2 regions of the Trichocoleus sp. FACHB-262 genome follow, and region 1 is predicted to be linked to the other one. Evidence: riboswitches for the same ligand, from Rfam matches in the RefSeq annotation. Region 1 holds a riboswitch; the other holds the start of a gene.

The links. A riboswitch is a leader RNA that binds a small molecule or an ion and turns the genes downstream of it on or off. The one in region 1 is predicted to bind cobalamin.
Region 2: another riboswitch for cobalamin. It lies ahead of H6F68_RS14295 (CbtB-domain containing protein); the one in region 1 lies ahead of H6F68_RS18950 (sirohydrochlorin chelatase).

The regions. Positions count from the first base shown of each region.
Region 1 is NZ_JACJPK010000086.1:301,267-316,740, forward strand. It holds gene H6F68_RS18875 (DUF1517 domain-containing protein) at 1-173, opposite strand, end outside; gene H6F68_RS18880 (pentapeptide repeat-containing protein) at 375-1,964, opposite strand; gene H6F68_RS18885 (prephenate/arogenate dehydrogenase) at 2,085-2,924, shown strand; gene H6F68_RS18890 (hypothetical protein) at 2,929-3,378, opposite strand; gene H6F68_RS18895 (peroxiredoxin) at 3,448-4,026, opposite strand; gene H6F68_RS18900 (DUF697 domain-containing protein) at 4,290-5,828, shown strand; gene H6F68_RS18905 (S-(hydroxymethyl)glutathione dehydrogenase/class III alcohol dehydrogenase) at 5,833-6,942, opposite strand; gene H6F68_RS18910 (cupin domain-containing protein) at 6,983-7,342, opposite strand; gene H6F68_RS18915 (hypothetical protein) at 7,449-7,769, opposite strand; gene H6F68_RS18920 (DMT family transporter) at 7,973-8,926, shown strand; gene H6F68_RS18925 (peroxiredoxin) at 9,029-9,664, shown strand; gene H6F68_RS18930 (cysteine synthase A) at 9,815-10,804, shown strand; gene H6F68_RS18935 (tryptophan-rich sensory protein) at 11,029-11,505, shown strand; gene H6F68_RS18940 (TspO/MBR family protein) at 11,633-12,106, shown strand; gene H6F68_RS18945 (peptidylprolyl isomerase) at 12,254-12,679, shown strand; cobalamin riboswitch at 12,980-13,143, shown strand; gene H6F68_RS18950 (sirohydrochlorin chelatase) at 13,177-14,244, shown strand; gene H6F68_RS18955 (glycoside hydrolase family 10 protein) at 14,306-15,474, shown strand, end outside.
Region 2 is NZ_JACJPK010000072.1:218,940-234,413, forward strand. It holds gene H6F68_RS14265 (hypothetical protein) at 1-1,107, opposite strand, end outside; gene H6F68_RS14270 (HetZ-related protein 2) at 1,227-2,357, opposite strand; gene H6F68_RS14275 (hypothetical protein) at 2,653-2,949, opposite strand; gene H6F68_RS14280 (sugar transferase) at 3,700-4,377, shown strand; gene H6F68_RS14285 (YdcF family protein) at 4,705-5,748, shown strand; gene H6F68_RS14290 (ABC transporter ATP-binding protein) at 5,824-7,572, shown strand; cobalamin riboswitch at 7,633-7,793, shown strand; gene H6F68_RS14295 (CbtB-domain containing protein) at 7,814-8,011, shown strand; gene H6F68_RS14300 (hypothetical protein) at 8,070-9,263, shown strand; gene rplU (50S ribosomal protein L21) at 9,400-9,744, shown strand; gene rpmA (50S ribosomal protein L27) at 9,802-10,086, shown strand; gene hemB (porphobilinogen synthase) at 10,316-11,299, shown strand; gene H6F68_RS14320 (glycoside hydrolase family 3 N-terminal domain-containing protein) at 11,340-12,974, opposite strand; gene rbfA (30S ribosome-binding factor RbfA) at 12,995-13,438, opposite strand; gene H6F68_RS14330 (DUF751 family protein) at 13,590-13,793, opposite strand; gene H6F68_RS14335 (amylo-alpha-1,6-glucosidase) at 14,006-15,474, shown strand, end outside.

The sequences.
Region 1 (15,474 bases):
CCCTCTCCCAAGACTTGCAAATCACCATCCGATTCCATTGCCTGCCGAGCGGCACGATTGAGCACACCTAGGACCGGGGCAACTTCTTGCCCTGCTAAATGCAGCATGAGCCGACAAACAACAAACCGAGTGCGCCCACTCATTTGGCTAAAGCGATCGCGCCAAGAACTCATGGTTGACCTCGCTGCTAAAGACAACTAGTACAGGTTACCGCCTGCCTATCGCTTACTTTAGTAGTCATCGGTTTTCAGACTCTCTACCTTAGGGTAAACGTGGGCAGCATTCCTATTTTCTAGCAAGGTTTGGCCCCAAAGCTCTACCCCAGAAATCCGCCCCTACAGATGCACGCTCAGAGCTCCACCTCTAGCAGGTAGCTAGCGATCTAGGTAATAGAATCCCCGCAGGAAATCGATCACAACACTTACGGGCAGTAGAGTTGGCTTGTTGGCACTGGCACTCTGCAACCCAGCTTTAGCGAAGCTAGAAGGACTCATGAAGCGTTTGCCAAACATGGGGTGGTAGTAGGCGGTAAGGGTGCGATCGCTGGAATTAGTCAGAATGGTTTGAGTAGGCGCAGCAAAAAAGTTGGTTTCTCTCTCTAAGGCTGGCTTTTCGGCAGGCGTTGGTTCTTGGCTAGGTAAAGGTGGCGAAATCCGAATCTTTTCGGTTTGCTGGCTGATTTGGGTCAAGGCGGCGCTGAGCTGCTCTAGCCGCTCTAGTTCCTTGACGCTCAACTCTTGCGTGCCTTGCGATCGCACCATATTTAGCAGCCCTAGGATTTGCTGTCGCACTGTCTTGGCATCTTGAAACGGCAAAATTGCCACATAGGCGATCGCAAACAGTTGTTCATCACCGTTGAGGCCAAAGGTCAGCGTAGTGCGCCGTCGACCGACATCAATGCTGGGAGGAGAGCCTAACGTTTTGCAGTGTTGGGCAATTTGGTGATAGGCAGCGGCCAAGGCCAAGTGCCCTGCTGAGCTGAGCGGCGCGTCAATGACCACCTGCACCGTAGGCGGGGTCGATTTGAAAAATTTCTTGTGTTCTTCAGCGGCAAAGCGATGAATTTGGCTTTGGTCACCTGTTGGGCTCAGGTCAATCCACTCACAGGTAATTCCTTCGGTTTTAATGCCAAAACGGGATACTGCATGCACTCTGGCTCCGGTTAGAGTGGCACCTGTTAAGTCCGCGCCAATCCAATCAGCTCGAATTAAGTTCACTTGGCTCAGGTCTGCGTAGACCAAGCTGGTGTTCATCAAATTGGTGTTGCTCAGATCCGCCCGACTCAGATCAGCGCCACTGAGCTTGGCCCCGCTCAAGTCGGCTCCATGCAATTTAGCGCCACTGAGGTCAGCCCAGCGTAGATTTGCACCGCTGAGGTCAGCACCGCTGAGATTGGCCTGATTCAGGTTAGCCTGCCGCAGCTCCGCGCCGCTCAGATTGGCACCGCTGAGGTCTGCCTTGCTCAGATCTGCACCTTGTAAATTTGCTTGCTCTAAAGTAGCCCCTGTGAGAGAAGCACTTCTCAAATCAGCTGAGCTGAGGTTGGCCCGGAGCAATGTGGCCTGACGCAATTTAGCTTCGCGTAGATTCGCCTCACTCAGGTTTGCTCGACTTAAGTTCACACCACTTAGGTCTGCTAACACCAACTCCGCCCGCACCAGCGCTGCTTGTGTTAAGTTGGCCCCGCTTAAGTCAGCCCGAATTAAATTGGCCACATTGAGGTTAGCGCCGCTCAAGTCAGCCTTGGTCAAATTCGCGCCACTGAGCCTAGCCACATTCAGTTTGGTTCGACTCAGGTTAGCTTCACTCAAATTCGCGCCACTGAGATTTGATACACTCAAGTTCGCTTGACTCAAGTTCGCTTTGCTCAGGTTGACGCCACTGAGATTAGCCTCACGTAAGTCAGCCGCTATAAATTCTCTAGTTCCCGCTCCGTATTTTTTTAGGAGTTCCTCTGCGTTCATCAAGATTTCCTTTTAGAGATCCAAAAATGATGGAGATAGGCGGCATCTAGTCATGGTTGAGCTACGTGAGCCTAAGTAGCTGGTTGAGTCAGTAAGCACTGAATATTGGCAGGATAGCAGATGAATATTGGGATTGTTGGACTGGGCTTAATCGGGGGCTCGTTGGGGCTAGACTTGCGATCGCGCGGGTACCAGGTTTTGGGTGTAAGTCGTCAAGAGCACACTTGCCAGCGAGCCATCGCCAGGGGAGCCGTCGATGATGCCAGTGTCAACTTAACGCTCTTAGCTGCCGCTGACGTGGTCTTTATTTGTACTCCTCTCTCCGCGATCGAAGCAACCGTCATCCAGCTGATCCCACACCTGGCTGCGACCACGATTCTAACGGATGTTGGCTCGGTCAAAACCTCCGTGGTGGACAGTATTACTCCACGCTGGCCCAACTTTGTTGGTGGGCATCCAATGGCAGGGACCGCAGAGAATGGCATTGAGGCAGCCCAATCTGACTTGTTTGCTGGAAAACCCTACGTCCTGACACCGACAGCCAGCACCCCACCCGTGGCGATTGAAACACTGGAACTGCTAGTGCGATCGCTGGGTGCTCACCTCTACCACTGTCGGCCTGAGGATCATGATCGGGCTGTGGCTTGGATCTCTCATTTACCTGTGATGGTCAGCTCCAGCTTGATCGCAGCTTGCATGAGTGAGACAGACCCTACCACCCTAGAACTTGCCGAAGCTTTAGCCAGCTCTGGCTTCAAGGATACAAGCCGCGTTGGGGGAGGAAATCCAGAGCTGGGATTGATGATGGCCCGCTATAATCGCTCTGCTCTGTTGCGATCGCTAGCTGCCTACCGGAACCAACTCGATCAAATCATGGCGGCTGTGGAGCAAGAAAACTGGGACGGTTTGGTAGACCAACTAAAGCAAACTCAGCAAGGGCGATCGCGCTTTGTGAAGTGAGAAGTTAAGGCTTCGCTCGCATCACCTCTCGGCCCAGCATAAATAGCCCTGCCACTCCTAAGCCCACAAACCAGATGTAAGGCTGCCAATAGTAGGTCATTTGTTCAGCAGGGCCAAACTCTGGGCAAACCCACTTAATGTAGAGCCACAGCAATGCCAAGGATGTGGCCCCAGAGCCGACAAAAAATAGTCCTACCCGTAGACGAGCAGGTTGTAGCTCTGTTGCACTTGGTAAGCTCCACGGACGAGCCGTTGGTTCAGCAGTAATGGGGTCTGATGCGATCGCTGCGGGTGAGTCAGCGGCAATCTCTAAGCTGGGTGGGGCAGGAGATAGTTCTAGGGGGGGTAGCAGATCAATAGTTTGCGGTAGCGGTGGCTCAGCAAACTCTGGCGGCTCAGCAAAGTCCCAGGATTTTGGTGAAGAAGCGGAGGCAGGGTGAGATTCCAAGTTCATGGAGCAGCTTCCTGCATGAAACAAGATTGCTTTCTATGGTAGGACACTCCGCTAACCTCCCTGCCTGATTTAGGTTACGGATGAAACGGATGAAACCGTCGTGGCTTGCAGTTCATTCAGGCGAGCGAGCACTTCGCTGCTGTGGACAGCAGGATTCACACCTGTGAAACGCTCCCGCAAAACTCCTTCCGGATCAACGATGAAGGTATGCCGTGCCGAGAGGAAGCCTAACCAAGAACCGTAAGCTTTACTCACACTGCCATCTGCATCCGCCAAGAGCGGAAACTTTAAGCCTTCTGAGTCACAGAACTCTGCGTGAGAATCGACAGAATCAGCGCTCACCCCCAAAATTTCGGTATTTTTGGCTGAGTACTTTGGTAGATCCTGCTGGAAGCGACGAGCTTCCAAGGTGCAACCAGAGGTAAAGTCCTTGGGATAGAAGTAGACAACCACCCACTTACCTCGATAGTCGGCGAGCGAAATTGCTCCATCTCCCGTATTTGTCGGCAAGGTAAATTCTGGCGCGGATCGGTTGAGTTCTGGCAACTTGCCGCCGAGCGCATGGGCTGCTGGTACTAGATTAAAAACCGCCAATATGGCGAGAACGTAAGCGAAGAGAGCACCGAGCAACGTACGACGAGAGATCATGGTCAAGATGTAGGGCTGTACTTAACACAAGTTTACATATTTCTCAGGTATCTTAGCCTCTGTTTAGCGGTAGTCCCAGGATCTTCACAAAAAGTTCGCGATCGCCCGCTTATTACTGGATTGCTCTTTAAGATGCCTACATCCTGATTGATCTAAACGGATAACCCTCTATTCGTCCTGCTCGACACTTAACAGAACTGGCTACGATGAAATTAGGCGTTTATTGTCTTTAGAGAAAGCGCTGATTTCCCTGGAGGTTCACTTTGGATAGTTCTCGGCCTCAATTTGATCCTGATGCCAATTTAGTTGCCGCTGACCAAACCAGTGGGGATTGGCAGCAGACCAACTTGGACGCAGAACTGGAAAATGCCATTTTTAGCTTTGAAGACATTCAGGCAGAACTCAATTACAAGCAAGCCCAAGATGCCCTACGCGAGATTGTGGATCATCTAGATTTAACACCGCAGGAACGTGCTGGACTGGAGCCAGAAATTCAAGGTCTAGAGCGCATGCTGGATAAGCTAGACCGTTCTGTGGTGCATATTGCTGTGTTTGGTATGGTGGGGCGAGGCAAGTCTTCTTTACTCAATGCCTTACTCGGCCAAGACCTCTTTGAGGTTGGCCCTATTCATGGGGTGACCCAGATGATTCAGAGCGCAGATTGGAGCCTGAGAAGAGAGGCTGTGGCGGGAAGCGATCGCGACATTATTCGGGTAGCGTTACCAGGAGTAGGCGATTCTCGGATTGAGCTGATTGATACGCCTGGTATTGATGAAGTGGATGGTGAAAAGCGCGAAGCTTTGGCGCGTCAAGTGGCAAAACAAGCAGATTTAATTCTGTTTTTAGTCGCGGGTGACATGACCAAAGTAGAGTACGAAGCGCTTTCAGAATTGCGGGAAGCCAGCAAGCCAATTCTGTTGGTATTTAACAAGATTGACCAATATCCTGATGCCGATCGCACGGCAATCTATCAAAAAATTCGAGACGAACGAGTTAAAGAATTGCTCTCTCCAGAAGAGATTGTGATGGCAGCGGCTTCTCCCCTAATTGCTAAGGCTGTACGTCACCCAGATGGCAAAATGACCGCTCAACTGAGCCGAGGCATTCCGGAAGTTGGCGAGTTGAAACTCAAAATTTTGGAGATTCTGCACCGAGAAGGCAAATCTCTGGTGGCCCTGAACACCATGCTCTATGCCGATGATGTCAACGAGCAACTGGTGCAGCGGAAGATGGAAATCCGCGATCGCAGTGCCAACCAAATTATTTGGAATGGAGTCATGACCAAAGCGGTGGCGATCGCTCTCAACCCCATCACAGTGATCGATGTGTTGGGGAGTGCGGCCATTGATGTAGCGTTGATTCTGACGCTATCGAAGCTTTACGGCATCTCTATGACTCAAAAAAACGCCATTAATTTGTTGCAAAAAATTGCGCTGACAATGGGTGGCATCAGTGCCAGTGAGCTTCTAGTGACGTTTGGATTGAGCTCTCTGAAAGGGTTGTTGGGTGCTTCGGTTCCAGCCAGCGGAGGACTAGCGATCGCGCCCTATCTCTCTGTTGCCATTACTCAGGCGGGCGTAGCAGGCGTTTCCACCTACGGAATTGGTCACATCACCAAAGCCTACCTCGCCAACGGAGCCACCTGGGGACCAGAAGGCCCCAAAGCAGTCGTGACCCGGATCTTGGCTTCGCTGGACGAAGAATCAATTTTGGGTCGCATTAAAGATGAACTGCGGGCCAAGCTGGATCTATCTACCAAGCGGGCGCAAGCTAAGGCCAATTCTTCAGAAGAGCAAGTTTAAATCGCTAAAACGTCACGACAGTCCGAATTGCCTCACCTTTGTGCATCAGATCGAAGGCTTCGTTGATTTGCTCGACTGGCACCACATTAGTGATCAGATCATCAATGTTGATTTTGCCGTCCATGTACCAATCCACAATTTTGGGTACATCAGTACGGCCTCTCGCTCCCCCAAACGCAGAGCCTTTCCAGACGCGGCCCGTCACTAGTTGAAATGGACGAGTGCTGATTTCTTGGCCTGCTCCCGCCACCCCGATGATGACGCTGACACCCCAACCTTTATGGCAGCACTCTAGAGCTTGGCGCATGACGTTGACGTTGCCGATGCACTCAAAGCTGTAATCTGCTCCGCCTTTGGTCAGCTCTACTAGGTGAGCTACCAGATCGCCCTCCACTTCTTTAGGGTTGACGAAGTGGGTCATGCCTAATTTTTCGGCTAAGGCGCGTTTCTGGGGGTTGAGGTCCACACCCACAATCATGTTGGCTCCTACCATCCGGGCACCCTGGATTACATTGAGGCCAATACCACCCAAGCCAAACACCACGACATTGGCTCCTGGTTCTACCCTAGCGGTGTAGAGCACGGCACCAATTCCAGTCGTGACACCACAGCCGATATAGCAGACTTTGTCGAAGGGGGCATCTTCACGAATTTTGGCGACGGCGATTTCGGGTAGCACCGTGTAGTTGGCAAAGGTAGAGGTACCCATGTAGTGATGGATCATCTTGCCGCCGATCGAGAAGCGGCTGGTGCCATTGGGCATCAAACCTCGGCCTTGCGTGCCTCGAATCGCTTGGCACAGGTTGGTTTTGAAGCTGAGGCAATACTCGCAATTGCGGCATTCAGGAGTGTAGAGCGGAATCACATGATCGCCAGGTTTTACCGAAGTGACTCCTGGGCCAACTTCCACTACCACACCAGCACCTTCATGCCCCAAAATGGCCGGAAACAAGCCTTCTGGGTCAGCACCAGAAAGCGTAAAGGCATCAGTGTGGCAAACTCCTGTCGCTTTGATTTCGACTAGCACTTCCCCTGCTTGGGGGCCTTCTAGCTGCACCGTCTCAATAGTCAACGGCTTCCCAGCTTCAAAGGCAACTGCAGCTTTTACATCCATGACACGGCTCCTAGCATCACTCTCTCAGACATACTCTGGCTTAATAGACGGTTTCGTCTTCTCTGCGCCATGCGGGATCGACAATGCAGATAAACACAAGCGGTTCGCTGCCAGTGTTGCGAATAAACTGCTTAGCGTCGGGTGGAATATAAACGGCATCCCCCGGTTCCACCATTTGGGTTTCGTCTCCAATGTGCATCTGTCCTCGACCGCTGAGAATGTAGTAGACCTCAGAGGTAGTCAGAGAATGAGGCGTGGAGGTTTCCCCGACCGGAACGATCGCGTGGGCTAGACTGTAGCGCAAATCTATCGCTTGCTTGTCGGGATGTAGGAGTTCTCGCAGTAGGGTACTGTCGCCAGCTACAAATTCTTCGCAGTCAAAAAGTTTTCGTACTAACATTCTTAGGCTTCACCCGATCGCTGGCAACGATTGTAGAGTACCAGAGCTATGATCGAACGCTCAGACAATGAGGAGCGATCGCTCTCAGAACCTTTAGAAGCAATCCTTAGTAGTGAGAAACGGGTAGGGGCTGGGAGGTAGGTTCGTAGTCAGGGCAGTAGATCGCATCTTCAGAGAGGGCTGTGGCGGGATGCACAGTGCATTTGAGGTGATAGTCCCCGGTGAAAAACTCACAGTTGGCACAAGGGATTTGGTGCATGCGCTTGGCACTCGTTACACTATCTCGCACGGCTGACCAAGTGTTCCAACTCACTAAAACAACTAGACTCCAAGCCGTAATAAAGCAAACAGGAATCAGAATTGGCTGAATAACCTGAATCAGGAAATACAGCAGTTGCAATAGGCTAATCAAGAGGGTGTCAAACATAAGAAGTACTGATGTCACCGATTAGTTTTAATTACCAATCGATCTCAGGAAATGCAAGTGGTTTGTAAAAGTTTTTGAGACATCTCCCCTTCTGGCCGTGTCGGTTGATGGGGTTGTCTTAATTCCAAAATTAGCAATCGCTAGACTAGAAAGCCTGTGCCGTTGGAGGCATCTGTTTTTATCTGCTTTTTATCTGGGGGTTTATGCCACTGCACCATAGTTCGGGGCGTTGGCGATTGGGCTTAGCGTTGTCCCTGCTGACCGTATTGCTTTGGGGAGTGCTGCCAGTAGCGCTAATGGTGACGTTGCAGGTGTTGGATGTATACACCGTCACTTGGTTTCGTTTCCTGATTTCCTTTGGGCTGCTGGCGCTATATTTGGCAAGCCGCAAACAATTACCCACTCTAGAAAAGCTGCGATCGCCCGGATTATGGAAGCTGTTGGCGATCGCGACTGTATTTCTGGCGATCAACTATTTGCTGTTTCTACAAGGACTGGCTCAAACTTCACCCGCTAATGCTCAAGTGCTGATTCAGTTGGCTCCCGTTTCGATGGGTTTAGGGGCTTTGTGGGTGTTTAAGGAGCGTTACAGCTTGCGCCAGTGGACAGGTTTAGCTCTGCTGACACTGGGATTTTCCTTGTTTTTTCATGAGCAACTGCAAGCACTCGTGACTAGCTCGGCTCAATACTTGGGTGGGAGTGGTTTGTTGGTTTTGGCTGCGATCGCTTGGGCAGTTTATGCCTTAGCTCAGAAGCAACTGCTCCAAACCTTGCCGTCAGCCACAATCATGATGGCGATTTATGGTGGGGCGATGCTTCTGTTTACTCCAACTGCTGCCCCACAGAAACTTCTCAGTTTGGATACATTTCATTGGATTGCCTTGCTCTTTTGCGCTTTAAATACTTTGATTGCTTATGGTGCCTTTGCAGAAGCGCTGGATCATTGGGAGGCCTCTAGAGTTAGTGCGGTTCTCTCGCTCACTCCAGTTGTGACCATTGGCACTATGTTAGGATTGCCTGTCTTCTGGCCGACCCTAATTGCCCCGGAGCAATTGACTATTTTAGGGATTGTGGGGGCGATTTTTGTGGTGTCAGGGTCTTTTGCGATCGCCCTAGGTCAAAGACCAAAGACAGACCCATCCGCAGTAAAATCATAAAAAGATCTAAACTCCGAGCGGAAAACCGGAGTTTTATGTCATGATCACAAGTTAGAATATTTGCTTCTGACTCGCATACTTAGACCACAGGAAATCTCGGTTATGGTTCTCCAACTTGGTGACGTAGTTCCCAACTTTACGCAGCAATCCAGCGAAGGCGAAATCAATTTTTATGACTGGGCTGGCGATAGCTGGGTTGTTTTCTTCTCTCACCCTGCTGACTACACGCCAGTTTGCACCACCGAACTTGGCGAAGTTGCTAAGCTCAAGCCTGAATTCGACAAGCGCAACGCTAAAGTGATCGCGCTAAGTGTTGATGATGCTGAGTCCCACAAAGGCTGGATCGGTGACATCAACGAAATTCAGAACACCACGGTTAACTACCCAATCTTGGCAGATGACGACAAGAAGGTGTCTGATCTGTACGGCATGATTCACCCCAATGCCAATGCCAAGTTGACAGTTCGCACCGTATTCGTGATCGATCCTCAAAGAAAACTGCGTTTGACGATCACCTATCCCCCCAGCACTGGTCGTAACTTCCAAGAAATTTTGCGGGTCATCGACTCTCTGCAACTGACCGACAACTACAGCGTTGCCACTCCTGTGAACTGGAAAGATGGCGATGATGTTGTAGTCGTACCTTCTATCCCCACCGAAGAAGCGAAGCAGAAGTTCCCCAAAGGTGTGACCGAAATCAGACCTTACCTCCGCATGACCCCCCAACCCGACAAATAAGCGGCTCGCGGTCAAATTAATTTCTGTAGGGTGGGCAATGCCCACCTTATTTTTTGGGGAATTTTGGCTGAGGCGATCGCCCCCTAAAACCGCAATCCTGCCACGTCTATGAGTCAAAATTTTTAAAGGGAAGCAATAGGTAAATTGAGCATGGATATTAAAAACGGATTTGTCGGCAGCGTCGGCAACACCCCCTTAATTCGGTTGCACAGCTTCAGCGAAGAAACAGGGTGCGAAATTTTGGGTAAGGCCGAGTTCCTTAACCCAGGTGGCTCTGTGAAAGACCGGGCCGCGCTATACATGATTGAAGATGCCGAACGCAAAGGGTTGCTGAAGCCCGGTGGCACCGTAGTAGAAGGCACCGCAGGTAACACCGGAATTGGTTTGGCGCATATTTGCAATGCCAAGGGCTACAAATGCCTGATCATCATCCCTGACACCCAATCCCAAGAAAAAATTGACACGCTACGAACTTTAGGGGCTGAAGTGCGTCCTGTTCCTGCCGTACCTTACAAAGACCCCAACAACTACGTTAGGCTTTCTGGCCGCATTGCCGAAGAGATGGAGAATGCCATCTGGGCGAACCAGTTCGATAACTTAGCGAATCGGTTGGCTCATTACCACACGACTGGGCCAGAAATCTGGGCGCAAACTGAGGGCAAAGTTGATGCTTGGATTACCTCGACTGGCACAGGTGGAACCTACGCTGGGGTGGCAATGTTTCTCAAGGAAAAGAACCCCAACATCAGAGCAGTATTGGCTGACCCAATGGGTAGCGGTCTCTACAGCTATGTCAAGACAGGCGAAATCAGCTCGGAAGGGAGTTCCATTACTGAAGGTATTGGCAACAGCCGCGTTACAGCCAATATGGAAGGCGCACCCGCCGATGATGCCATTCGCATCCATGACCAAGAGTGTGTAGAGGTTGTATATCGCCTGCTGCGAGAAGAAGGCTTATTTTTGGGCGGCTCCAGTGGGATTAACGTCGCTGCGTCAGTGGCACTGGCAAAACAAATGGGGCCCGGACATACCATTGTGACCATTTTGTGTGATAGCGGCTCCCGGTATCAATCGCGGTTGTTCAATCTGGATTGGTTAGCTGAGAAGGGGCTATCTCCAGAAGCGATCGCCACTGCTTAAACGATCTCCTATCAACCTCCCTCTAAGAGTTCGATGCGCCACCCGCTCTCAAGCTATGGCAACAGCCATATTGGCTAGAGATAATATTCGCTACGGATATTTATGGGTGGTATGTGCCATCAGGTTCCCACCCACGACTGAGTAAGCTTCCGCTTGAACTTGCCACCATAAACATAAGCTGACTGATTGAGTCAGTGGAGCGGGTCAGGATAGGAGGCAAAGACATGGTGGAATCTTGGATGATTATTGGTGGCATCACCTTTTTGGTGGCTTTAGGGGCAGCTTGGATCAGACCCCGCGATACCGTCTGGGCCGTAGAGCTACAGCGTCCTTTGTGGCTCTTCTTTGAGCCTCTAATTCCGGTGATTTGGACTTTTGTGTTTAGTTGTGGGGCTGCTTCTGCCTATTTGGTATGGGAAAAGAATCCAGGTAGCTTGCAAATGTGGCTCCTCATGGCGCTGTACCTACTACTAGAAGTAATTACTGTTGCTTACATTCCGCTTACTCTCAGGCTGCGAAATATTAAAGTCGGGGTGGTGTTAGGCGGTATTGGTGTGGTTTTAGGAGTTTTCCTCGCTAGCTCGATTTTGTCAATTTCTGGTTTGGCAGTGCTTTTGCTCTTGCCGTACTTGATTTGGAGCCCTATTGGTACCTATGCCACATTGGAGATGATGCGACTCAACCCTGAGGCAGCACACTAATCTTTCCGCTGGTCGATTACGGCTGACCTAATGCCCTGACAAAATCGCTTCATAACTTATCTTTGCTCAGAACTGTCAGATCTGATTTGAGCCAAGTGCAGCCTGTGGCCCAGAGGAAGCTAAAAGCATGATCAAGTCTTGGATGGTAATTGCAGCCGTAACCTTTTTAGTGGCGATCGGTGGTAGTGTGATTCGGCCCCGTGATGTGAAATGGTTTCGGCGCTTACGTCGTCCAAGATGGCTCACCTTTGAACCTGCCATTCCAGTGATTTGGGCGGTGGTTTTTGTCTGTGGCGCATGGTCTGCCTACAACATTTGGGAACGAGACCCCGGCAGCTCAAAAACCTGGTTTCTCATGGGTTTCTATCTGCTATTAGAAATTGTGACAATTGTCTATCAACCTCTGACGTTGTGGCTGCGTAACCTCACCATCGGCACATTCATTGGTGGTACTGGAGCGGTTCTAGGTTGGATTCTGGCAGCGGTAGTTGCACCCGTCTCCGCTACTGCCGCCGCCCTCCTCATCCCTTATCTAATCTGGAGCCCGATTGGTACCTATGCGACTTGGGAGTTGGCAAAGCTGAATCCAGAATCTGCTTAAACTTGTGCTTAGATAACCCAGTCAAGGGACAGTTGGGGCCACGGCTGGTGGAGCGAAATGTAGCGATCGCGACTTTTGTTCTAAGCTGGATGAGATGAATTGGCTGGTAGACGCAATCAGCCATCTCGGCTTATTTAAGGAGAGACCATGACTCGCGCCATAATGGAAACTGCCAAAGGCACGATTAACCTGGAGCTATTTGACCAGGATGCGCCTAACACGGTGAAGAACTTTACCGATCTTGCCAATAAAGGGTTTTACGACGGTCTGACCTTCCACCGCGTGATTTCTGACTTCATGATTCAGGGTGGCTGTCCTCAAGGCACAGGCACCGGAGGCCCAGGTTACAAAATCAAATGCGAAACGGCTGGCAACCCCAACAAGCACTTGGCGGGTAGCCTGTCGATGGCTCACGCTGGTAAAGATACAGGCGGTAGCCAGTTCTTTATTTGCCACTCACCGCAGCCCCACCTCGATGGCAAGCATACCGTGTTTGGCAAAACGGAAGATATAGATGTCGTGAACGCAATTCGGAAAGACGACAAAATCCTCTCCGTCAAGATCGAATCCTAGGTAAATCTTAGGTAGAAGTAGTGTCGCGATCGCCTCATGGCTCATCCAAGGAGCGATCGCCCAAGTTCCAAGCAATTCGCGAATACCTAAGCTCCCATCTAATAGCCACTCTAATAGTCAAACCCAACCGTGCCCTAAAACCAACTTCTGGAGGAGGTCTGGAGGACGCAGCCGTCCTTCAGCGGGGGTTTGGGGGCAAGCGCCCCCAAGGGTTCGGTTCTAGTAAATGTACCTGCACGCCAACCAAAAGATCAGAGAGCGATCGCCCTCAACCCCCTCCCCCGCATACAGTCCCAAGAACAGATGGGATAAGATAACGAAGCACACGTGAACAGTAGCCAGATAGGGAAAATCCGGTGCGAGTCCGGTGCTGTGCCGCAGCTGTCAATGGAGCTGAAAATTCGGATTTGGTAGAGTATCAGCTCTCCTCAGCCAGAACGCCTATCTGTTACCACTTCACTCACTTCCTGCGTCGCACGGGAAAGAGGATTTGACTCATGTTAACTACCAATTCAACCCTGTTGAATACAATCGATGCTGCTGCCCCGGTGGCACAACTACCGCCTCTGCCCATGCAGCGACCTTTACTGCTGATTGGGCATGGCAGTCGGGATGAAGATGGACGGCGGAGCTTTCTCGAATTTGCCGCAGCGTACCAAGCTCTAGATACCTCCCGCCCCGCAGTTCCTTGCTTCCTCGAACTCACCGCTCCCTCCATTCAAGAAGGTGTTGATCAGTGCGTCGAGCAAGGCTACACCGAATTTTCCGTTTTGCCAATCTTGCTCTTTGCCGCCCGCCACAACAAATTTGATGTCACCAACGAACTCGATCGCGCTCGACAGCGGCATCCCCAGGTCAAGTTCCACTACGGTCGGCACTTTGGCATTACTCCCGGCATTTTGGAGTTGTGGCGATCGCGCCTAGCCGAACTCGACCAACCCCAATGGAACCCCCAAGGCATTGAGCGCAAAGATACCGTCCTGCTGTTTGTTGGTCGCGGAGCCAGCGACCCAGATGCCAACGGTGATGTTTACAAAATGGCTCGGATTCTCTGGGAAGGCAGCGGCTATAGCACCGTCGAAACCTGCTTTATTGGCATCACCCATCCCCGCTTAGAAGAAGGCTTCCGTCGCGCCCGCCTATACGAACCCAAGCGAATTATCGTCCTGCCTTACTTCTTGTTTACTGGGTTGCTGATGAAGAAGATCTTTGACATCACCACACAGCAACAAGAACTGCATCCCGACATCTCCATGACCTGCTTGCCAGAAATGGGCTTGCATCCGCAACTCTTCTCCATTTTGCGGGAGCGAGAAATTGAAACCCAACTGGGCCAAGTGCAGATGAACTGCGAGATGTGTAAGTTTCGTTTAGCGGCTGTCGCTAATGGTGGCGGTCATGGGCACGGTCATGATCATGGGCATGGTCACGATCACGATCATAATCATGATCAGGCTCACGGGCACGATCACGGCCACGGGCATGGTCACGGGCACGACCATCCTGCTGTTGATCCCTACGCTGAACCTGCTCAATACCACGAGAGAATTTGGCAAGTTCCCTAAAGACCTAGACCCACTAAAGCGATCGCCAGCTAGACTCTAGAAGGTTGGTTAATGCAATAGGATGGGCAAGAAGTTTCAGACTGGGCTAGTCTGCTTACTCTCTTTGATGTTGGTGGTTGTGCTTTTGGTTGTGCCAGCACAGCGACCTAAGCCACCAGCGGCCCCAGCATTAACCGAGTTACGCGGAGTCTGGCTGACCAACGTCGCAAGTGCGGTCCTGTTTCGGCCTGGGGGAGTTAAGCAAGCCTTCAAGCAGCTATCTCAGCTCCACTTCAATACGGTTTACCCCGTCGTCTGGAATCGGGGACATACCCTGTATCCCAGCTTTGTGCTCAAGCGGAGCATTGGGCGATCGCAAGACCCCATGCTAACGAGTTTGCGTTTAGGCAAAGACGTTTTAGCGGAGATGGTTCAGCAGGGCCATCAACAGGGACTCAGGATCATTCCTTGGTTTGAATACGGCTTTATGGCTCCCGCTGGCTCGGCGTTGGTGCAGCAGCATCCCGATTGGCTCACTAGCCGTCAAGATGGCACCACAGCCATTCGCTCAGATTGGGAGCAATTAGCTTTACCCAATGCTACAAAGTCGCGATCGCCCTCCTGGCTAGAATTAGCTCAGCAGAAACTGCGGCAGCCGTTTGGCATCAGTCGAGTTTGGCTGAACCCACTGCACCCAGAGGTGCAAACCCTGATGGTTGATCTGATTGTAGAAGTCGTGACTCGCTACGATGTCGCTGGGATTCAATTAGATGACCACTTTGGGTTGCCAGTAGATTTTGGTTACGACGCTTTTACAGTCAAGCTTTATCAGCAAGAACATGGGGGTAAACCGCCTCCTGATGACCCGCTAGACGCGGAATGGATGCGCTGGCGAGCGAATAAAATTACCGCTTTGATGGAGCAAATTTTTCGCACTGTGAAGGTGGTGCGGCCCTACTGCTTAATCACGCTATCCCCCAACTCTCAAGGATTTTCCTACAGAACCTACCTGCAAGATTGGCAAACCTGGGTGCGGCAGGGCTGGATTGAAGAACTGGTTTTACAGGTCTATCGCCAAAGGTTGTCTACTTTTGTGGCGGAACTAAAGCAACCTGCAGTGCAGTTCGCGCGTCAACGGATTCCAGTCGCGATTGGCATTCACACAGGCTCTTGGGGGCAGCCCGTCAACATGCAGCAGATTCAAGAACAAGTCCAGGCTGCGCGTGAGCAAGGGTTTGATGGTGTCTCCTT
Region 2 (15,474 bases), on a different contig from region 1:
ACCCAAAGCATCTCGGCTGAGGTTAGCTAATTGCTGCTGCTGATAAAACTTTAAGGCTGCCCCTCGTAAAACCTGTAGTGTGGCTTCTTCTCCATAGGTACCAGGCATGACCCGAAACCGTAACAGGAGACGAGACTGTTGATACAGGCGCTCGACTTCTTCCTGCCTCGGCTTCTCGACAGGAATCATGGGCAGGTTTGTCAGCCGCTTTAGTTCGTTGATCACGCCTTGGAAGACAGCAGCAGGCAAATTTTCCAAAACGGATTGCAGAACCCCATTTTGGCTCCACAGAATCCGTCCCTGATGTTGCTGTCGCTCAAAATAAAGCCGACCAATTCCACCCACCAAAACTCGCCCTAGCAGTTCATCCAGCAAATTCTTGGGCGGCAGGGCGGTGAGTACCTCAATCGAGCTAGATAAATGTTGTGGGTGCACGTCTAAGACTGGCAGCGCTGGAACAGCAGACGTTGGAGGCACCTCTGGAGGCGCAGAAATCTCTGAGGCAGGGCTCGGCTTGGTAGAATTAGCGACTGGTTTGGTAGACGCAGGTTTGCTAGGGCTAGGAGATGTGACGGCTGGTGCCATGAACTCAGTTTCGTCTGTTTTGAGTCCAGGAATATCTAGCCTTTCGGGGCTGTCCACCACTAGGGTTGGTTGGTTGTTGCGCTCTGACGGATCGGTGGGGCGAGGTTTGGAGGTGGAGCTAGGCGTAGAAGGTTGAGCGAGCCTAGGAGCCGCTTTCTGCGACTTCTGCTTCTGCTGGTCTGCGTGGCTGAGATAAGCAGAGAGCATTTTCTGATGAGTTTCTGAGGAGATGGAGCGAGGGACCAATGAGCAGTTGATATAAGCTAAAATCCTGCGGACATAGTCTAAAGCGGCTGTATCCTCTAAATTCACCATGCCTAAGTTCATGCGGCTCCCTTCTACGGATAAAGGCAGCACTTGGTGATAGAGACAAGCCTCAAAAGGGAGCAGGCTATCAATCAACTGAAACATTTGCGCGGAGTCCAGCCAAGCCATACCGTCGCTTTGAGTTGACGATAGAGAGGGATGATTACCAGGGCTGGTGTCCTGACGCCCGCCGCGATCGCCTAAGGGAGACGCCATAGAAACTCATTAAACTTGATTACCTACTATCCTAATCGGGCCAGTCATTAAAATCCCGGATTAAGCTCAGCAGATTCAACCAGATTGTGTAAAGAACTTCAGCAGTTACCGCAGTTATTTCAAGAGGCACTACGGAGTTCTTGAGCCGCCAGATAAAGCTTGCTCCATTCCCCCATGACTTGATTGGTCTTCAAGTTCAAGTCACCTGCGATCGCTTCTAGGGTGCAGCCTTCCCGAAGACGGTCCAACAGTTGGCGTTGCTCTGGAGTGAGTTTATCGACATATTGCTGCCACTGCTCCGGCGTTAAACCCAGGCTGTGTTCTTGCAGCGAAGTCTCTAGCCAATTCGCCACTAATTCCGGTTCATTTTTCAGCGCGAAAACCCGGATGGCGTGATAACTGATTTTCTCTCGCAATCGATAAACTTGCTTGATCGGCAAATCTAGGGTTCGAGCGATCGCTTCTTGCGAGTGGCCTTGGAGATAAAGCTGTAGCCAACGGGCTGCATCTGGTTCTACTTTTTCCGCCAAGTATTGCTCAAAAGACTGCTTCACCGCAGTGCGGGCCATTTGCTGCTCTTCCCAGGCTTGCTCGTCTTGGTATTGGGTGACTGCCTGATTGTCGAGCAAGCTGACGGGGTTTTCGGCTTCATCGGGGGTGATTTCTTCCGAAACTAGCCGCACTAAATCGCCACTGGGAACTTGAGTCATGCCACCGCGTTGAGAGCGACGCAAGTAGTTAACAAAGCGATAGACGAGCAACGGTTGATTGCGGATGGGTCGGAGGCAGTACTCCTCAACACTGGCTAAGAGCAAGTTATTCCGCATCCGGGAGTCTGAGGTGCATTGAGCAATCCAAGTGACTTGCTGTTGCATGTAGCCATCACTTTGCAACAGTTCCTGAATCACTTCCTGCAACACATCGACGACAGAGCGTTGGCGATCGCGGCTGAGTGCGACCCAAGTCTTAATCTTGTTACGAATGAGAAATAAGCTACTAAGGCGCTGAATGAGCTTACGGTAAGCCCGCTCTGGCCCTACACCCAGATAGCGCTGCTGCAAAATGCGATAGCGATAATCCATTGCTTGCTGAACAATCGCGAGTTGGTCAGAAGTTAACGTGTCAAAACGCGCTAAATCCTCTCCCATCAGCCAACGGATAATACTTTCCCGATGCGCCACAGATTGCTCTGAGCAGTCTGTTTCAAGTTGCGATCGCCAGTCGTTTGCCAGTTTGTCTGCCAGTCTCATTGGAGTTGCGATCCTTTTAGTCCCTACCTATAGAGTTTGTGGCCAACCCTTCCGCTTGGCCCTCACCCACATGGGTAAAAATATCGCTTACTAATACGTAAATTTACGTTACTTAAGCTCAAGTGTCGGGGCATCGTTAACTTTATGTCTGCCATTAGTGTTGGTTTACACCTCGAAACCTGTACCAGACTCCGTACCAGACAACCAGGTTTCGTGATTGCTTTGGATGACTATAGCAATCCCAAATGAGGATGACTAGCCGCAGGCAGTAGCTCCGAGAGCGGCTGATAGTAGCCTAATAGTCACTATTATCGCTGCTGTCATCAATCGAAATAACCAAACGTTCCAATGCCTCAGTAAGGTGATTCAATCGCTCCAGGGAATGGTTTTGAGTTTCAGCCAACGTCTGCACAGCATCGCTCAAAGCAAAGATTTGGTATCCCTGTTGCTGCACCTGTTGAGATTGTTGTTGTACCTGAACTGCTAAAGCATCTACACGCTCCGCCAAGCGGTCAATGGTCTCGGTGGTCACTAGTACAGCTTCACCAATTTGCTGAATAATCGATTCTAAGCGGCTTACTCTTACTTCCACGCCTCAGAGTCCTTATCATCAGATTGCAGTTTGAGCCAAAACCTAGTTTCCTAGGCCTGAGTTAGCGTTTGCACCCTAAAGTCGTAAACTCTTAGCTGTTAGTTGTCAAGGCATCACTGCTCTCTGAAGCTAGCTTTTCGGGCTGTACAGCCATATTCCAGCGTACAAAGGTATCAAGCTAGTACCGATGATTTGACTCAGCTAAGACATGAATAATCATCTGTTGTAGCATCTTCTCCGGATTAACCCGCCAGGTTTGCAAATCTACTCAATTTAATCCCTGAGCGGCCCTCACTTGATAGCCAACACAAATTGCATTAGCTCAGCATAGTGACCTGAAGGTATTTGGCTCGATAAAAGTTTTACGCAGGTCCATGATGGCTGACTCAGAAGGAAGGGGTAAGCTCAAACGAGTCGAATTTAAGTCTTGTGTTAGGTAAATCTTTTGGGTAGAGATCGCCGAGCTTCGGCTGTTTGAGGCCACCAAATTGAGGGATTCAAAATCTAGAAGATCAAGACAGGCTGGTCAAGCAGCTAACTTAGGGTTTCAACTATCAGCAATGCTGCTTACACGCGTTAGGCTGAAATTCCAAAGCAGCTTCATCGAATCTTTATAAAACCGCAGGGTTATGAACCAGGCAATGAAGATTTGGACAAGCCTTGTGGAGAGGGCTATCACTGTTAATCGAGTCCCGTCTATATATTAGTGGTGCGTACGTGCTTCTACGGTCCTATAGTGACAGGCTTGTCATGACGACGCATTCTGTATTGTCTCCGATATCTAGCCCCTTCACTGTACCGGAATCTGTCTTTCAGGTTCCTCATCCATCAACCTGCTCTGTAGCGAAACGGTTGCTTGACATTTTCGGCAGTGTAATCGGCCTATTGATTCTGGCGCTCGTGTTCGTCCCTGTGGCGATCGCGATCAAGCTAGATAGCCCTGGCCCAATTTTCTATAAGCAAAAGCGTTACGGCCTACATGGTCGACCTTTTGAGATCCGCAAATTCCGCTCTATGGTGGAAAATGCTGAAGCTCTTAAGGCTCTGATTCCCAACGAAGCCCAAGGCTTAATCTTCAAGAACCGCGAAGATCCTCGCGTCACTCAAGTCGGTCGTTTTTTGAGACGCACTAGCCTTGATGAATTTCCCCAATTCTGGAATGTGCTGAGCGGGGAAATGAGTTTGGTCGGCACTCGCCCCCCAACTGGTGACGAAGTCGTTCACTATGATGAGCACCATTGGCAGCGCTTGTGTGTCAAGCCCGGTATTACGGGAGAATGGCAAGTGAATGGTCGTTCTTCAGTCAAGGACTTCGAGAAGATTGTTGAGCTAGATTTGCGCTACCAAACCCATTGGACCCCTCTGTACGATTTGACAATCATCTTCAAAACCGTATTTGTGATTTTTGCCAAAACTGGGGCCTACTAACCCACGAACTCAGCCGCGATCGCCTCACTTTCAAGGCTGAAAAAAGACAGCATGCTCTAGTTCCACCACTCTGTCCTTAAAACGGCAGGGTGGTTTTTTGTAGCGGGGCAATGGAGCCTCAGAGTCACAAATAGCGGGCTGGAAAACAGATTGATGATGCTTTGTTGTCCTCACTTCATGCTAGCGTTAGCGCAACTACGGGAGAGTTGCTTGAACATTCACAAATGCAAATCAATGGGCTCAGACAAGAACTGACATACCGAGCGATGTCATTAGTACCGCCAGTAAAGCAAAACTCCCTAGTTGGTGATGTGAGGAAGTGCCGCAATGTTTGAACTATTAACCTTAGTTCTGCTGTGGCTGCTAGTCGGCATAATTATCTGGTACGTCCTACAGAAGCTGATTCCGAAGGAGTACTACACTTGGCTCGGTGCCTTTGTGATGGTGTTATTCATCATTCTGGCCTTCCTAACGCCAACCAGCCGAGTCGTCTCCACAGTTTGGAGCGTGTTATCGCTGCCCTTCAAGCCCCTTGGCTTATCGTTGTTGCTGCTAGCTGCTGCTGCCGCCAAGATGGACAAAGGCGGGCTGAAAAAGCCGGGGGGTACTTTGGTGATCGCTGCCCTGTTGATTTTGCTAATTTCTAGTACTCCCTTTGTGGCCTATGCGCTGGCCCAAAAAACCGAGCAGGCCGCCATTCAGTTCGATCAGCAACGGCGGGAACTTTGTGACCTCCAGTGCCCGACAACGCTGACCCCTCCAGAAGGACAAACAGCGGCAGCGATCGTGGTGTTGGGATGGGGAACCACGCAGGCGAATCTACCCTATCGGCGACAGATTCAACTGACGGATACGGGCGATCGCATTATTTACGCCGCCCAACTGTATCAAGACCAACTACGTCTAGGGAATCGGCCTTTGGTGATCGTTAGTGCAGGCCCTAGGGGCGATTTGCAAGGCAAGCCTGAGGAAATCGTGGAAGCGAGGGACATTGAGACCTTGCTAATCAATATGGGAGTGGCTAGGGACGACATTGTGGTGGAACCGACTGGCGTGGATGTCCGTACCAGCGCTGTCGCCGTAGGACGAATCTTAATGGAGCGGCGTTTGGGCGATCGCGTGATCTTAGTTTCCTCTGCCACGAATACTAGGCGAGCCGCTTTAACCTTTGCCAGGGTAGGAATCCGAGTTATTCCCCGACCCACAAATTTTTATACCTTTGAGTCGGGTGGCAGTCTCAGGCGCAGATTACGGATTGCCGACTTTGTCCCCAGCGCGGACACTCTGGTAGTCACGACTCGCGTGATTGAGGAATATTTGCTCTCGGTTTATTACTTCTTACGCGGCTGGCTCGCACCTTTGGGCATTTAGCTCGGCTCGCAGAGGGGTTGCCTGCTGCTGAGGTAATTCGTTTAGGATGATCAAAAGGTTGCTGGATTTTTGCTCATGGCTCGCTCTCAGCTACGGAAACTTGCGGCTTACTTACAACCCCACTGGAAAACTACTGTTTTAGGCGTTTTATCGCTGCTGATCGTCAATTTAGTTGGGGTTTATATCCCGCTGGTCATCCGCGACGCTGTTGACGACCTTCAAGTCACCTTCAGCTTCGACCAAGTTTTGTACTATGTAGGGCTGATTTTGGCGCTAGCGTCGGTCATGTGGGGAATTCGCATGGCCTCTCGGATTTTGCTCTTTGGCACTGGGAGGCAGGTGGAATTTGACCTGAAGCAGAAGATCTTCAATCACTTGCTAACCCTAGAGCCGTTTTACTTCTCACTCAACACCGCTGGGGATCTCATTAGCCGCGCGACAAGTGATGTAGACAATATTCGGCGGTTGGTGGGGTTTGCTGTGCTCAGTTTGGCAAATACCGTCTTTGCCTATACTTTGACCTTGCCCGTCATGCTGACGATTGACTGGAAGCTGAGCTTATTGGCGATCGCACCTTACCCATTCATGTTGATGTTGGTGCGTTTGTTTAGCGATCGCCTCCGCAATGAGCAGCTAGAGGTGCAAGAAGAACTGTCTAAAATGAGCGATCTGATTCAAGAAGACATGAGCGGCATCGCCCTGATCAAGATCTACGCTCAAGAGGAAAACGAGCGGCGAGCCTTCCGACAACTGAATCAGCAACTGCTCAAGGCCAACCTAAAGCTAGCTAGAACCCGTAATACCTTGTTTCCGCTGCTGATCGGCATTGCCAGCCTCAGCATTTTGGTGCTGTTGTGGCAGGGGGCCAGAGCGATCGCCACGGGAGCGCTTAGTGTAGGTGACTTTATCGCCTTGCTCCTGTACGTCGAACGCCTGATCTTCCCGACCGCACTACTCGGCTTCACGATTACAGCCTATCAACGGGGTGAAGTTAGTATCGATCGCGTCGAGTCGATCTTGACGGTGGAACCGAAAATCAAAAATGAACCCGATGTAGTGCCGTTAGCTTTGGCAGAGGTCAAAGGTCGTCTTACAGCCCGCGATCTCAGCTTTACCTATCCTGGCGCCGTCATACCAGCGCTGCAAAATGTCAGCTTCACAATCGAACCGGGAGAAACCGTCGCGATCGTAGGGCCAATTGGGTCAGGTAAGTCCACCTTGGCAAATGCAATCCCCCGACTGCTAGATATTGCACCGGAGCAATTGTTTGTCGATGACTACGACATCACTCAGTTGCGCTTACAAGATTTGCGGTCTGCGATCGCGTATGTGCCCCAAGACAGCTTCCTCTTCAGCACCACAGTCAAGAACAATATCCGCTACGGCGACCCTCTAGCAGAACAGCCAGAGGTAGAGTACGCGTCCAAACAAGCTCAAATTCACCAAGAAATTCTCAATTTCCCACACCAGTACGAAACAGTGGTAGGTGAACGAGGGATTACGTTGTCTGGTGGGCAACGCCAGCGCAGCGCCCTAGGCAGAGCTTTATTGGTTGATGCGCCCATTTTGATTTTGGACGACGCCCTCTCTAGCGTGGACAACCAAACCGCCACCCAAATTCTGAAAAATTTGTCGGAAGGTACACAACGTAAAACGGTGCTGTTTATCTCTCACCAACTCGCTGCTGCCGCCACAGCCGATCGCATTTTTGTCATGGATCACGGTCACATTGTCCAAATGGGCACCCATGATCAACTGCTCAAGCAGCCTGGACTATACCAAACTCTATGGAGCCAGCATGCCTTAGAAGAAATGCTGCGCTAGGAACCAAAATCTGGGGTTGCAGTTTTGCGGCAAAAACCTTTATGTCAATAAACAGTGATATGATTGCCCTACTCATGCGGTTCTAGTGAGGAACAGTCACTAGAGGTAACGGGGAAAGTTCGGTGCAAATCCGACGCTGTCCCGCAACTGTGAAGGAATTTTTTGCTCAGCTAAGTAAAAATTTCCTAGCCAGGATGCCCGCCGGTGGGAAGTTCTATAGCTCTAAAGTGCGAGGTACACCATGAGAACTGCATCCCTGACTTCTGGCTCTCTACAGCAACAGGCTGTCCGCTGGACGCTTTCGGTGCCTGTGCAAGCCACCTTATTTACTTCCTTGTGTGCGTTGACGCTCTGGACGGTTTATTTCTCAAGCTATCCTGCCGCCCACAATCAAATGCACTCGCTACGCCACCATACCTTGAGTGTTAGCTGCCACTAGAATTTCGCGCTCCGTCAGAATTCTTACTCGTCAGCATCCTCAAAGGTTCTAAGTCATAATGGCAAAAATTAAACTCGTTTCGCTCCTCAGCTTATTAGGGCTGCTAGGAGCTTTAAGCTATGGTGCAGTTGGGCGATCGCAACTCCCACAGCCATCGGTGAAGCTGGCAACTGAACCATCTACCAGTCAGTTACTACCCTTTGAGGCCGATGCCGCGCAGCCCCAAAATCCAGTGCAAATGACGCTACAAGCGCTGGAGGCAACCGGGAAGCCACTGCAAAATGCCAACATTCATGTCAAACTGCTAACTCCGCCTACGAATCCTTGGTTGCCCACCGACTTTCCCATCGTTGAGGGCACCAAGCTACTGGATTTGGCGGCGATCGCCGCTAACGGTCAACTGCAATTTCAGCAAATGCTCCCGATTCGCGGTGACTACCAACTCCAAGTTGAAGTTACACCAACCGTTGCTAATGCCTTTGCACCTTTCCAGCAAACCTTAACTTTGTCCGTCGCCGAAAATTCAATTAAATATCGCAACTTCGCCATCCTAGCCGTGATTTTGGTGGCAGTAGGTTTCGGCGGCGGTTGGGTGATTGGCGGCAAGCAAGAACTGCAACCTGGAGAAATTGCCCCTCAGCGAGTTCGGCTGTTGCTGAGCGGAGCCATTGTGGTCGCGAGCGCTGCTCTGCTAGTCGTCAATATTAGTGCTGAACTCTCTCACTCCCATGAGCACTCTCACGAACATGAGCATGGAGATAAGGCGATCGCCGCTTTACCTAGCAGCTTGAAAACTCAGGGCTTAGAGGTCAAGCTATTGGGGCATCACCATGCCACGGTAGGCGAACCTGCTGAGTTGGTTGTACGGGCGATCGATGTGAAAACGGGGCAACCAGCAACTGATGTGGTGTTTGACATCAAAGCCAAATCTTTAGAAGCAGGCTGGGTTGCCTTTGCTCATCAAGCAACACCCAATAACCAAGGTGAATTTGCATGGCAACAACAGTTTTTTGATGGCGCACCCCATCAAGTGGAAGTTGAAGTCACACCCAAACCCGGTGCGGCTCGTCAGTTTTCATCCTTCAAAGTGGCTCAAGAGATTGAAGTTGAGGGCGTAGAGCCACCGTTGCGATCGCGTCTCCTCGGCCTCGGCTATTTTGTGAGCATTTTGCTGGTCGGCTTAGGACTGGGCTTATGGATACAACAACGGCGACAACCGCGATCGCTCCTTGACAGCAAGGCGTTAAATTAGACATAATGGCAAATTGTCTGTCTATTCCTGCTCGGACCAGGTGAAGGCATCACAAAAAGCTGGCATGCTGATTGTGCAAGGCATTTCATAAAGAGCATTAGCCAGCTACCTGTACGGCAACTGTTAGGAGAATTTCATGGCTTACGCAATTATTGAGACGGGTGGTAAGCAACTGCGGGTAGAACCCGGTCGCTTTTATGATGTAGAGCGGATTGCGGGTGATGTCGATGCCGCTGTCACCATTGACAAAGTGCTATTTGTGCAAAACGACGGTGAAATTTCTGTTGGTCAGCCTTTAGTAGCAGGGGCAGCAGTTCAAGGTACCATCCTGCGCCAACTGCGAGGCCGTAAAATCATCGTGTACAAGATGCAGCCTAAGAAAAAAACCCGTAAGAAGCAGGGTCACCGTCAAGAATTAACCCGCTTGATGATCAATTCCATCAACCTGAATGGCACTGAGTTAGGTGCAGGCGAAGGCTAAGATCAAGTCAGGCAGCGTTGTCAACTTGCAAAACTTGTAGAGATCTCTGAGGGAATAATGGCTCATAAGAAAGGTACAGGTAGTACTCGTAACGGTCGCGACTCGAATGCTCAACGCCTCGGCGTCAAGCGCTTCGGCGGTCAAGTGGTTCGCGCTGGCAACATCCTAGTACGTCAGCGTGGCACCAAGTTCCACCCTGGTAGCAACGTCGGTCGTGGCAGCGATGACACTCTCTTCGCTCTCGTTGATGGTGTTGTCACCTTCGAAAGAAGAGGTAAGAGCGGCAAGAAAGTCAGCGTTTATCCCGCTGCTGCTGAAGCTCCTGTTGCAGTTACTGCATAACCTAAGGCGATCGCGATTTGCTAAATCGATTGTAGGGGCACAGCATGCTGTGCCCCTACTTTGTTTGCTTAAAATCCGGAGTTTTACAGAAAGTTACTGAGTTGTGAGTGGGCAAGCAACAAGCCTTAAACTAGTAAACTGTTGAGAAATTTGAGAGTTAGTCAACCTTTCGTTACGAGGTTGCTAAGCCAGGTAGGTTTTTCTAAATTTTTTACCTTTAGTAGACGCTATGTTTCCGACCCATCGCCCTCGCCGCTTGCGTGCCAATCCTCAGCTTCGTCGGATGGTACGTGAAACCATTGTCACCACCAGCGATCTGATCTACCCGCTGTTTGCCGTTCCGGGAGAGGCGATCGCTCAGGAAGTTCGCTCCATGCCAGGCGTTTACCAACTCTCCATCGACAAAATTGTTGAGGAAGCTAAGGAAGTCTATGACTTGGGCATTCCCGCAATTATTCTGTTCGGCATTCCCGCAGATAAAGACACCGATGCAACCGGAGCTTGGCATGAGTGTGGCATGGTCCAAAAAGCGGCAACGGCGGTAAAAGAAGCAGTCCCTGACCTGATCGTCATTGTTGACACCTGCCTGTGTGAGTACACCTCTCATGGTCACTGCGGCTATTTGCAAGTGGGGGATTTGAGTGGTCGGGTGCTGAATGATCCTACTTTAGAGCTGCTGAAGAAAACAGCGGTTTCCCAAGCTAAAGCCGGTGCTGACATCATCGCGCCTTCTGGAATGATGGATGGCTTTGTGCAAGCGATTCGGCAAGGCTTAGATGAAGCGGGTTTCCAAGATCTGCCGATTCTCTCTTACGCCGCCAAGTATGCCTCGGCTTACTACGGACCTTTCCGGGATGCGGCTGATTCTGCACCCCAGTTTGGCGATCGCCGTACCTACCAGATGGACCCTGGTAATGCCCGTGAAGCGATCAAGGAAATTGAGCTGGACATTGCCGAAGGCGCGGACATGCTGATGGTCAAGCCTGCGCTGGCTTACATGGACATCATCTGGCGCGTTAAAGAAGCAAGCAACTTGCCTGTCGCAGCTTATAACGTATCCGGCGAATACTCGATGGTGAAGGCCGCAGCGCTCAATGGCTGGATCGACGAAGAAAAAGTCGTGATGGAAACCATGACCAGCTTCAAGCGTGCGGGTGCTGACCTGATCCTCACCTACCACGCTAAAGATATTGCCCGTTGGTTGGGTGCTTAACCTCTCCTCCGTCCCCTCTCCTATAAGGAGAGGGGTGCCCTCAGGCTTGCGGGTGGAATAAAGCGTCTAGGGCGATCGCTTGGGCGGCAGGCATTTGGCCGTAGGTAAAGACATAGGGTACATCGGCAGGAAGGTGGGGGATAAATTTCTCCACCGCATAAGGACTGCCGTAGATCACCAATGCTTGGAGTTGATTCGTTTCCAGCAAAAATTTAAACCAATCTTGCGCTGTCTGAGTCAGCCCAGCACTGCCCCGGAACGGGTTGCCACGAATAAATAGTTGCAGCAGGGTTGGTTGGGGCGTTGTGAGTTGAGACTCAAAGGCGATCGCTGGAGTATGACTATCTACCAATTGCAAGTGATAACCCTTGTTCTGGGGTAGGGCGATCGCCGGGGTATATCGTCCTAAAAACTCACACGCTAAGGCATCATCGACAATCACAACATTGCGTAACTGGCCCTCGCTGGGCTGACTCAGACGCGACTCTTTAGGCAGGTGCATCTGCATGGAGTCCTGGAGGATGCCATTGACGGTGGCGATCGCCTCTGGCGTCGAGAGTTGCTCTAACTGAATTGGCGGTGGCGGTAAATTTTCCCAAGCGTGGGTGATGTCAGCGCTTTCGGGCATAGGAGAGCAAACTTTGAACTTGGCCCGCCAAATCCGTTCTACCGACGCTTGAATGCGTTCTGGCGTAATCCGACCTGTCTCTACGGCTTCACATACCGCTTTGATGGCACCTGCGGGGTCAAGCGGCATCAACAAAATGTCTGCGCCTGCTTCCACTGCCAACACTGGCGCTTCATTCACGCCATAGCGGTTAGCGATCGCGCCCATGACTAAGGCATCGGTGACAATCAAGCCCTCAAAGCCTAAGTTTCGCCGCAGTTCTTGAGTCAGAATTCGATGGGAGAGCGTCGCCGGAAACTGGGCATCCCACGCAGGGATTTGCAGGTGAGCACTCATTACCGCATCGACACCTGCCGCGATCGCACTCTTGAAAGGAGGCAGTTCAATCTCAGCGAAACGTTTTTCAGAATGCGTAAGAACGGGCAAATCTAGGTGCGAATCTGTAGCAGTGTCGCCGTGGCCTGGAAAATGTTTAGCAGCCGTCAGAACGGGATGCTGTTGAGCACCTTGAATAAACGCTGTTGCCAGCTTCGATACCGTTTCGGGCGTTTCCCCAAATGCCCGGACGTTGATCACTGGGTTATTAGGATTGTTGTTGACATCCACAGTTGGAGCCAACACCCAGTTAAGGCCGATCGCTAGCGCTTCTTGAGCCGTGTAAGCTCCCATCGCCTCGGCATAGTGCAAAGCTTGGGCTAAATTAGTTTGGGCGATCGCGTTAAGGGCCATCGGGGGCGGAAACCAAGTGGCACCGGAAAAGCGCTGCCCTACCCCTTCCTCAATATCAGCGGCAATTAGGAGGGGAATTTGCGCCCAGTCCTGGAGTTGTTGCGATCGCAGAGCAATTTCGGCGGCACTCCCACCTAACAAAATCACGCCACCTACACCCAGATCTTGCACCCAGTGTTGCAATGTGGCAGCGGGAGGCTCCCAAACGGGATACTGAATTTGATGGTCAAACAAATACCCTGAGGCTCGGACAACAACCATCTGAGCCACTTGCTCAGCCAGGGATAAGCTCTCCCAGTTGGGCAATGGAGAAGTCACGCTAGATCCGACCAAAGGTTTTAATCCTCATCCTCATCCTCAGCTCCAACCAAATCTTGCTCCCAGTCGTCTGCGTCTTGGTCAACTTCTGCGGCTGCATCGTCAGGCTTGCGGTCTTGACTCAACTGGTTAATCAGAGAGAGAACACGGGTGCCGCGCTCAATCGAGCGATCTTCGACAAAAATCACTTCTGGGGTGCGTCGCAGCCGAACCCGCTGTCCTAGTTCGCTACGAACATAGCCTGTCGCTGACTTCAGCCCCGCCATTGTCTCCTCTCTCGCTTCATCGCTGCCATAAATGCTGACGAAGACTTTGGCATGCTGCAAATCGCCCGATACGTCTACGTCGGTGACGCTGACCATGCCCGTACCCACTCGGTCATCTTTAATGCCAGAGAGGAGCATTTGGCTGACTTCTCGTTTAATTAATTCTGAAACGCGAGAGACGCGACGACTAGTAGCCATAACAAACCTGCTCTTTAACTCGAAAGCGAGACGTACATTTTACTGCGTCCGTACTCGAAACATGAGCCTCGTGTCAGGGCAGATGCTCGGTACAGACTTCTAATTTAGGCAGGGGTTGAGCAGTCAACCTCTCTCCAGAGAAATGAAGTGCTTAAGCGGGGCTTAGTCCTAGCATGGCCCGGAGCGTCAGACTGAGAAAGACCAAGCCTGCGACGAAGATGCCTGTCAAGGCGATCGCGGTAGTGGGCTTCTTAAAGAGGGGGATTAAAGGTCTGACAGCATTTAGGAAGACTCCCAAACCAATACTGATGAAGTAGGTGGGGTAGCGAGATACGTTAACCAAAAAGTCTCTCATGGCTTTGATCTAGTAGCGGGTTTCAAAGTTGAAGCTTGCCCAGGTGCTGAGTCCGACTTTTATTTTAATGCCATAAGTAGTTTCTCTAGGGCTGAAGTGGCAAGCTGCAAGATTTCTCTACAACGTCTAGAACGTTTAGGTTAGGGTTTTACCATCAGACCGCAGACAATTCAGCAGGAAGGCCATACACTAGGTATAAAAACTTAAGCAGCATGGATGATTTAGATACACGGGAATGGCTGCTAACGAATGGATTAGGTAGCTTTGCCAGTGGTACCGTTTGTGATGCTCATACCCGCACCTATCATGGTTGGCTATTTGCCGCCCTCGATCCGCCTAGCCAACGCACGCTCCTCCTTTCTCACATTGAAGCAAGTTTGGAGATTGCGGGACAGGTCTTTGCCTTAGGCACGCATTATTGGTTAAACGATGCCATCGCTCCTCAGGGCTTTAGACTTTTGCGATCTTTTACGGTGGACCCCGTTCCAACTTGGGTTTGGGGAGACTTTCCTGGGCAACTCACCCGCCGATTGATCTTGCCCTATGGCTGGGTAAGCGATCGCGACTCCACGTCATCTCTTGCCCAGGGCAATCCGTCATCTCGCTTTAGACACCAAACTTTGATCCAATACAGCTATGCAGGCAGTGAGGTAGCAACACTAAGATTGCGGCCTTTGATTGGCGATCGCGATTTTCACCACCAACAACGAGCCGAACCGGAAGTCCGTTTTTCCCAAATTGTGGGGCAGCAACAACTGCTATTGCAAGCGATTCGTCCTGGTATTGTGGGCACACCGTGGCATCTACGCTGGACGCAAGGCAACTATGAACCCGATGGCCTCTGGTACTGGAACTACCACTACCCAGCAGAAACTCAACGCGGACTAGCTGACTACGAAGACCTCTACAGCCCTGGGTATTTGACTGCGGTTCTGCAACCCGGTGATCAGTTAACCTTAGAGGCTAGCGTCGGTTGGCCAGAATCAGAGCTGCCTTTGCTCAATCACTCCTTGTTCACAGCAGCCATTCAAGCCGAGCAACAGCGATTGGCCCACGACTTTGCTGCGGTTCTACCTGCGTCTGCTCAAGCTCTAACCTCCACTCCCCCAGAAAAACCGCCTGAGTTAAAACCTAGCGATGCGAGTCATTTATGGCATCAATTACTCAGGGCAGGCGACCAGTTTTTGGTGTATCGCGCTTCGATTACAGGCCCAACTGTGATTGCTGGATATCCCTGGTTTAACGATTGGGGACGGGACACGCTGATTGCCCTACCAGGCTTAGCCTTGGCAACGCAACGTTTTGACTTAGCCAAAGGCTTACTGCAAACTTTTGGGCACTATTGTCACTTGGGTCTGATTCCGAACGCCTTTCCCGACGTGGGTGTGCAGCCTTCCTACAACAGCATTGATGCTGCTTTGTGGTGGATTGAAATTCTTGGTCTCTATCTGGAAGCAACCGCAGACTGGGAATTCTTGGCGCAACAATACCCAGTGGTGCAAAAAATCTACAAAGCTTTTATTGCAGGTACACTCTACAACATCCGGGTGGATGCCGCGGATGGCCTCGTCACCTGGGATGCTCCCGGCGTGGCCCTCACCTGGATGGATGCGGTAGTTGAGGGTAAGCCGATTACGCCTCGGCGGGGCAAGCCGATAGAAATCAATGCTTTGTGGTACTC